One region of the Pandoraea sp. NPDC087047 genome, then DNA from elsewhere that is predicted to be linked to it. Evidence: predicted binding sites of a transcription regulator. Region 1 holds the regulator's gene; the other holds the start of a gene.
The links. The regulator FNR, encoded in region 1, switches genes on or off when oxygen is low (the NO sensors DNR and NnrR bind a similar motif). The targets are predictions, from matches to a motif close to TTGATNNNNATCAA.
Positions count from the first base shown of each region.

Region 2: ACIPHM_RS02255 (universal stress protein) is a predicted target of FNR. The motif match lies at 1,135-1,148, and genes of this name have one in related genera.

Region 1 covers NZ_JBIUZU010000002.1:107,262-110,925, reverse strand. The annotation lists gene ACIPHM_RS03140 (LysR family transcriptional regulator) at 1-733, shown strand, start outside; gene ACIPHM_RS03135 (YybH family protein) at 760-1,194, opposite strand; gene fnr (fumarate/nitrate reduction transcriptional regulator Fnr) at 1,532-2,278, opposite strand; gene scpB (SMC-Scp complex subunit ScpB) at 2,620-3,664, shown strand, end outside.
Region 2 covers NZ_JBIUZU010000001.1:533,118-536,781, reverse strand. The annotation lists gene ACIPHM_RS02260 (aldo/keto reductase) at 77-1,075, shown strand; gene ACIPHM_RS02255 (universal stress protein) at 1,306-2,241, shown strand; gene ACIPHM_RS02250 (NAD(P)/FAD-dependent oxidoreductase) at 2,302-3,549, opposite strand.

The DNA.
Region 1 (3,664 bases):
TCTGGCGCAGGCGCAGGCGTTGCTCGCGGCAGAGGCTCAGGCGTTGGCGAGCGTCGGGCAGGGGCTGGCGGCGCCGCAAGGGTGTTTGCGGGTGTCGTGCTCGTCTTCGTTCGCGCGTCAGCATATCTCGCCCGCGTTGCCCGACTTCCTCGCACGCTACCCCGGGATTTCGCTGGATTTCCGACTGACGGATCGCGTTGTCGATCTGCTCGAAGAGGGGGGCGATCTTGCCATTCGCGTGGGTGCGTTGCGGGATTCGACACTCGTTGCTCGCAAACTGGCGGCCAGTCGGCGGACGTTGTGCGCGTCTCCGGCTTATCTCGCGGCGAACGGTGCGCCGAAGCATCCTGGCGATCTTGCCAAGCATGACTGCCTGATTTTCGGGGAGCAGCGCGACTGGCGGTTCGTGACGCCGGGTGGCCCGCTCAGTGTGCGCGTAGGCGGGCGTCTGGTGTCGGATAACGGGGAGGTGCTGCGTGATGCCGCGCTGGCGGGCCTCGGCATTGCGCTCAAGTCGACATGGGATATTGCCGCGCACTTGCAGCGTGGCGAACTGGTGCCGGTGTTGCCGGCGTATCCGCTGGCAGAGGAGGTCGCGATCTGGGCCGTCTACCCGAGCCGGGTGTTTGTGCCGCCGAAAACACACGCGTTCATTGAATTCCTGCAAGCGCGTTTCGGTCCGGTGCCGTATTGGGAGGCGCTTTGGCCTGCGCCGGGCGGCACATCGGATTGAGTGGCGAGCGGGCTGAGGGGCTGCCGTCAGTGCAGCCGGTGCGTGCGTGCCAATGGCGAGCCGGTGTCTTCGTGGCCGATGGCCGGGCTGGCGTGATGCAGCACGAGCCGCCAGCCGTCGGCTTGCTTCAGATAGATGTTGGTGGCGAGCACGAAGGCGTAGCGCGCTTCCGGGTGTGTCTCGACCTGAACCTGTTCGAGCACGTTGTGGACGGCGCACAACGGGTTGCGCGCCACTTGCAGGTGGCTCACCGTCACGTGCAGCCCGCCTTTGGCGAGAATTTGCCGCCAACTGGCCCGAATGGCCGCCGGGCCGACGTGCCGCGGCCCCGACGGGTGAATGCAGACGACTTCCTCGTCTTCCGACCAGACATCCATCAACGTATCCGGGTCACCGGCGCGCAGCGCTTCGTAGAAAGCGTGCTCGGCGTCTTCCGGGCTAAGAAAAATGGCAGCGGGCATAACGGCGGCCTCCGTCGGGGTGAAACGCCGGGCGGCAGGGGGCCGGGCGGCGAACGCGCCGATTATGGAGGGTTTGCCCGGGCTTGTCGAACACCGGCGGCCCGGCGGCCCGGCGGCGTCGCGCGACTCTTGATCTGGCGCAAGGCGTCGGCCGGGCGAGGCCGGTAGCTTAGCGGTAACGGGGAAGTGCGGCTTCGAGACGGCTGGCGCGGGAGGTTCCGGTCGGCCGGATCGGCTAAGAACGCCGACGAAAGCAGGAATAACGGGGAAGCGGGGAAGTGAGAGCCAGCAAGGGGGCGCATGAGCGGGGGCGCTCTAGCGCCCCCGGAAGCTGGGCTCAGCAGTGATGAACGCCCGCGAGCTCGCGCAGGGCCACGCCGTCGATGATCTTGACGTGGCGTTGACGGATTTCGATCATGCCGTTCTGCGCGAAGCGCGAGAACAGGCGGCTGACCGTCTCCAGCTTGATCCCCAGGAAGCTGCCGATTTCCTCGCGGCTCATGCGCAACACGAATTCGTTGGCGGCGTAGCCACGGGCGGCAAGACGCTCGGAGAGATTCAGCAGGAAGACAGCCAGGCGCTCCTCGGCGCGCATGGTGCCAAGGGCGAGCAGTTGCTGGTGCTCGTTGCGAATTTCCTGACTCATCAGGCGGTGCAACTGACGTTGCAGCGACGGCACCTGACGCGAGAGCGTCTCCAATTCGCCGAAGCGTGCGATGCACAGTTCGCTGTCTTCGAGCGCCACGGCGGTGCTCGGGTGAAGGCTGTCGGCCACGGCGTCCAGGCCGATGAGTTCGCCTTGAAGGTGGAAGCCGACGACCTGCTCGCGGCCGTCCGGGGCCGTGACGCAGCTTTTGAGCGAACCGAAGCGAATGCCGTAGACGGCGCCCAGATCATCGTTGGCGCGATAGAGCACTTCGCCCTTTTTGAGGCGACGGCGCTCGCTCACGAGTGCGTCAAGTCGTTCCAGCTCCGGCTCAGGGATGCCGACGGGCAGGCAGAACTGCCCCAGCGAGCAGGTGGAACAACGAGGCTGGGCAACGGGAATGGGGTTGCCGGGAATGCGACCGATCTCGGTGGTCATGAAGGCCCCTGAAGTTATTTTGAGAGTTTACCATGAGGCGTCGACCCATCGTTTTGGCGGGCGATACGACGCGCTGTTTCGCGGCGAGTTTCGACGACGCTTTACGGGCGTCGGTGTTTCAGTAATAATTGCGCACATACCGGACGTCCGTCTCGCCGCACTATCGGCCTGGGCGTTTTCCCGGCAGGTCGTTTCGAAGCATTCAGGTCGCGCCGCCGTCACTACGACCGAACACAAAAGGGCGCGCGCTTATGCGAAGCGGTTACGACCGTTTCTCGTGTTCCAAGCATCCATTTATTCCTGATACCGGGTCGCCAAGCCCCCGGTCCGCTTAGTCGCACATGAATACCCAAGAGGCGAAACTCGTCCTCGAGACCGCGTTGATTTGCGCGCAGGAGCCGCTCAAGGTCGGCGATCTGCGCAAGCTCTTCAATGACGCCGTGTCTGGTGACACGGTGCGTGCGCTGCTCGAGGAAATCCGCGTGCAATGGGATGGCCGAGGTGTGGAATTGGTGGCATTGGCCACCGGCTGGCGTTTCCAGAGCCGTCCGCGCATGCGTGAATACCTTGATCGCCTCAATCCGGAGAAGCCGCCGAAGTACTCGCGCGCCGTGATGGAGACGCTGGCGATCATTGCATACCGTCAACCGGTCACGCGTGGCGATATCGAAGAGATTCGCGGCGTGACGGTGAACACACAGATCATCAAACAGCTCGAAGATCGTGGCTGGATTGAGGTGATTGGTCATCGTGACGTGCCGGGACGCCCCGGTCTGTACGCCACGACCAAGGACTTCCTCGACGATCTCGGCCTGCGTGCGCTCGATGCGCTGCCGCCGCTCGAAGATCCGGCCGCACAGGCGCAGATCGATTTGCTTGCGCAGCAGAATATCGAATTCGGCGAGCGTGCCGAGGGCGAAGAAGCCGAAGAGGCTGCATCGGACGATGCACCGGTCGCGGATGCCGAAGCGCTAGCGCGTCTGGCGCAGGTGCGGGCTGACGATCTTCCGCTCGCGCAAGGCGTGCCGCAGGCGCAGCGTGAGCAGGCAGCTGCCGACGAGGCGCTGCTGGAAGATACCCTGCTGGAGGCTGTCATGGCCGAAGGCGAAGGGCAGGCGCAGGCATTGCCGGAGGTCGGCGCAGAGGCCATGACCGAAGTTGCGGCGGCTCCGTCTGCCGAAATTACCTCGGACGTCGCGGAACTCGCGGCCGCTGAGCACGTCAGTGAGCAAGACGTTGCGTCGCACGGCGAAGCGTCTGAAGCCTCTGACAAGGCTGGCGACGATAAGCGGGAGAACGGAGAGAACGCGCAAGACAACGCGCGACACGACGCGTCGCTCGATGCCGAAGCGCCGAGCGATGGCATTGCGAGCGGCGTCGCGCAAG
Region 2 (3,664 bases), on a different contig from region 1:
CGAGAGCGGGCAGCGCCGTCTTGCGACGTCGCGTCTCTCCAGATGCTTGCCTGATCCGAAACTTCCGGGAGTTACCGTGCAATACACGAAATTCGGCCGCACCGGCCTGACTGTTTCTCGCTTGTGCCTCGGCACCATGACGTTCGGTCTCCAAACCGATGAGGCCGCCAGCCATGCCATTCTCGATCGCACGGCGCACGCGGGCGTCAATTTCATCGATATCGCCGACGTTTATCCGCTTGGCGCCGACACGTCGCTTGTCGGGCGCACCGAAGAGGTTGTCGGCCGCTGGCTCAAGGGCCGTCGCGACAAGTTCATCGTGGCGACCAAGGCATGCGGCGAGATGGGGCCTTCGCCGTGGGACAAGGGCGCCTCGCGCAAGCACTTGCTGAGCGCGATCGACGCGTCGCTGAACCGCCTCGGCACGGACTACGTCGATCTCTATCAACTCCATTGGGACGATGCCGAGACGCCGCTCGACGAGACGCTCGAAGCGCTCGACACCATTGTGACGTCGGGCAAGGCGCGTTACGTCGGCGTGTCGAACTATCTCGCCTATCGCCTCGCGCGTGCCCTGGGCCGCTCGGACGTGCTGCGTGTGGCGCGTTTCGTGTCGGTCCAGCCGCGCTACAACCTGCTGTTCCGTCAGATCGAGCGCGAACTGCTGCCGCTGGCGAGCGAAGAGGGGCTGGCCGTGATCCCCTACAACCCGCTCGCAGGCGGGTTGCTTACGGGCAAGTACCGTCACGACGCCGCACCGGCCGAAGGCCGCTTCACGGCGGCGACGGTCGGCAAGGCGGGAGCGATGTATCAGCAGCGCTACTGGCACGAGCGCGAGTTCGAGACGATCGAAGCGCTCAAGGCGATTGCGAAGGACGCCGGTGAATCGCTCACGCGTCTGTCGCTCGCCTGGGTGCTCGCCAATCCGGCCGTGACGTCGGCGATCATCGGCGCGAGCCGCGTCGAGCAGCTCGACGAGACGCTCGGCACCATCGACTACACGCTGGCGCCGGAACTCAAGGGGAAGCTTGACGAGGCGTCGCACGCCTATCGCTGGGGCGACGCCGCGCGTTAAGCCCCATTGTCGTCGCGAAGCGCTACGCCACAGGCCCGCTATGCCGGGCCTGTGGTTTTTTGCGCTGCATCAAACACGCGCCTTCCGGGCGCTACCCCAGCACGCGAAGGGTGGCCTTCGTCCACCCTCGGGCGGTATAGTGGCATCGTCGTGCCTGGTTCGTCAGATGAAACATCGCGGTGGCCGAACACGCGCATGGCATTCCTTCGACTTCCGACGCGAGGCTGCTCATGACAAAACGCATTCTGTTGGCGACCGACGGTAGCGAGTCGTCTCGCCGGGCGTTGCGCGAGGCCGCCGCCTTTGCGCGCAATGGCGACGCGATCCGCGTCATTCACACCGTGGAAGATCCCGTCAATCTGCTGACGGCGGCGTTCGGCAAGCTCGTGGATCTGGAACAGATACGCCGCGACATGCAGCGCGAGGGCGAAGAGCATCTCGCGCGGGCGGTGCTCTATCTGCGTGAGGAAGGGTTCGACGCGCAGGCGCATCTGCTCGATTTGCGCACCACCGGGGAGACGGTCCCCGAGGCCATGACGCGCGAGGCCGACGAGTGGGGCGCCGACATCATCATCGTCGGCACGCATGGCCGCAGCGGCGTGCGTCGCGTCATGCTGGGCAGCGTCGCCGAACAGATTCTGCGCTGCGCGGAAGTGCCGGTGATGCTCGTGGCGGGCGAGGCCCGTCCGCATTTGCCGCTGCGCTCCGGCGGGCATTACGAACGTATTCTCGTCGCGCTCGACAACAGCGAGACGTCGCGCCTCGCCTTCGAATACGCGTTATCGCTCGCGCGCACGCACGGGGCGTCGATGCGCGTGGTGCACGTGCTCGATTTGCCGGGGCCGTTCCTTGCAGGCTTCGACCCGGAGCCGCTGCTCGACGCGGTACGTGCCGTGGGCGAACAAGTCCGAAGCTGGGCGGTGAAACGACTCAAGGAAGCGGAAGTGCCGGGCGAAATCGAGATGCGGGAGATTCAGCCGGTAGGCGAAGGGGTTGCCGATCAGATCATCGCCGCGGGCAAGGATGCCGATGTCGACGTGATCGTGCTCGGCACGCACGGCCGGCGTGGGTACAGACGCTTCACGCTGGGTAGCGTGGCGGAAGATACGGCCCGTCACGCGGGCCGTCCGGTACTGCTGCTGCCTGCGCACGCCCCGTTGGTCTGACGGGCTGCGCAGGCTCGTGGCGCACATCGGGGCGGGCGCGCCCGGTGTGCGCCAGACGCCTCAGGCCAACTCGGCGAGCAGTGTCTTGAGCGGCGTGGCGGCATCGGCCAGACGCGCCGGATCGACCACTGCGCGGCGGCCCACGAGTTCGCGGGCGGCCATGAACTCCTGGGCGCGGTTGATGCTCGCGGCTGCCACGACGGCACCGTCGCGCAGATAGAAGAGCATAAACACGGCAGCGCCCTGGGCGTCCGGCAGACGGCGTTCGACCACGGTGTCGTGGCCTTGCGTCATGCCGACCATCTGCAGCTTGGCGTTGAACTGATCCGACCAGAACCACGGGGCGGTGGCGACGGCCTTCGGGGCGTCGCCATGCACCACGCTCGCCGCCACTTTGGCCATTTCGCTGGCGCTCGGCACCGACTCCAGACGAATACGACGGCCCAGCGCCGGGTGCTCGTGATGTGCGCAATCGCCCACGGCCAGAATGGCGGGATCGCTCGTGCGGGCGAATTCGTCCACGACGATGCCGTTATCGACCGCGAGACCGGCGGCTTGCGCGAGTTCGGCGTTCGGGATCAGACCGATACCGACAACGACCACGTCCGCCGGCAGACGCTTGTCACCGGCCACCACCGCTACGACCTGACCGGTGGCGTCTTGCTCCAGCGCCGTGACACCGACGCCGACTTGCACGTCCACGCCGTTCTCGCGATGCAGCGTGGCGAAGAATCCGGCCAGATCGGCCTCGGCGACACGCGCCAGCAGACGCGGCGCGGCTTCGAGCACCGTCACCGATGTGCCGGCCTTGACAGCGCTGGCCGCCACTTCCAGACCGATATAACCCCCGCCGATCACCACGACGCGCTTGCCCGGCGTGAGGGCGTCGCGCAGACGCTGGGCGTCGGCGATATTGCGCAGGTAGTAGACGTTGGCGGCGTCGCCGCCGGGAATCGGCAGGGGACGCACGCGACCGCCGAGGGCGAGCACGAGATGGTCGTAGCGCAGCGTCTGGCCGTCGTCGAACGAGACGGTGCGAGCGGCGCGGTCGATGGTGGTGGCCGTCACGCCGAGGCGCACGTCGATTTCGGCCTTCTCCCAGGCGTCGGCCGGACGGATCAGCAGGCTGGCTTCGTCGGCCTGACCGGCCAGAAATGCCTTCGAGAGCGGCGGGCGGCGATACGGCAGATGGGTTTCGCTGCCGGCGAGCACGATGCGGCCGGTGTAGCCGAGTTGACGCAGCGCGAGGGCGGTTTCGCCGCCGGCCTGACCGGCGCCGAGAATGACGGTGGTAGTAGCTTCGGACATAGGAGGGAGAGCCAAAGAAGCGAGTGAAATCGGCCGCCAGTGTAATGCATCGGCATTCCCCCAGCGAAATGGCAGCGTCCCGGACACCCGCGAATGGCGCTTGCGCGCTGTCATT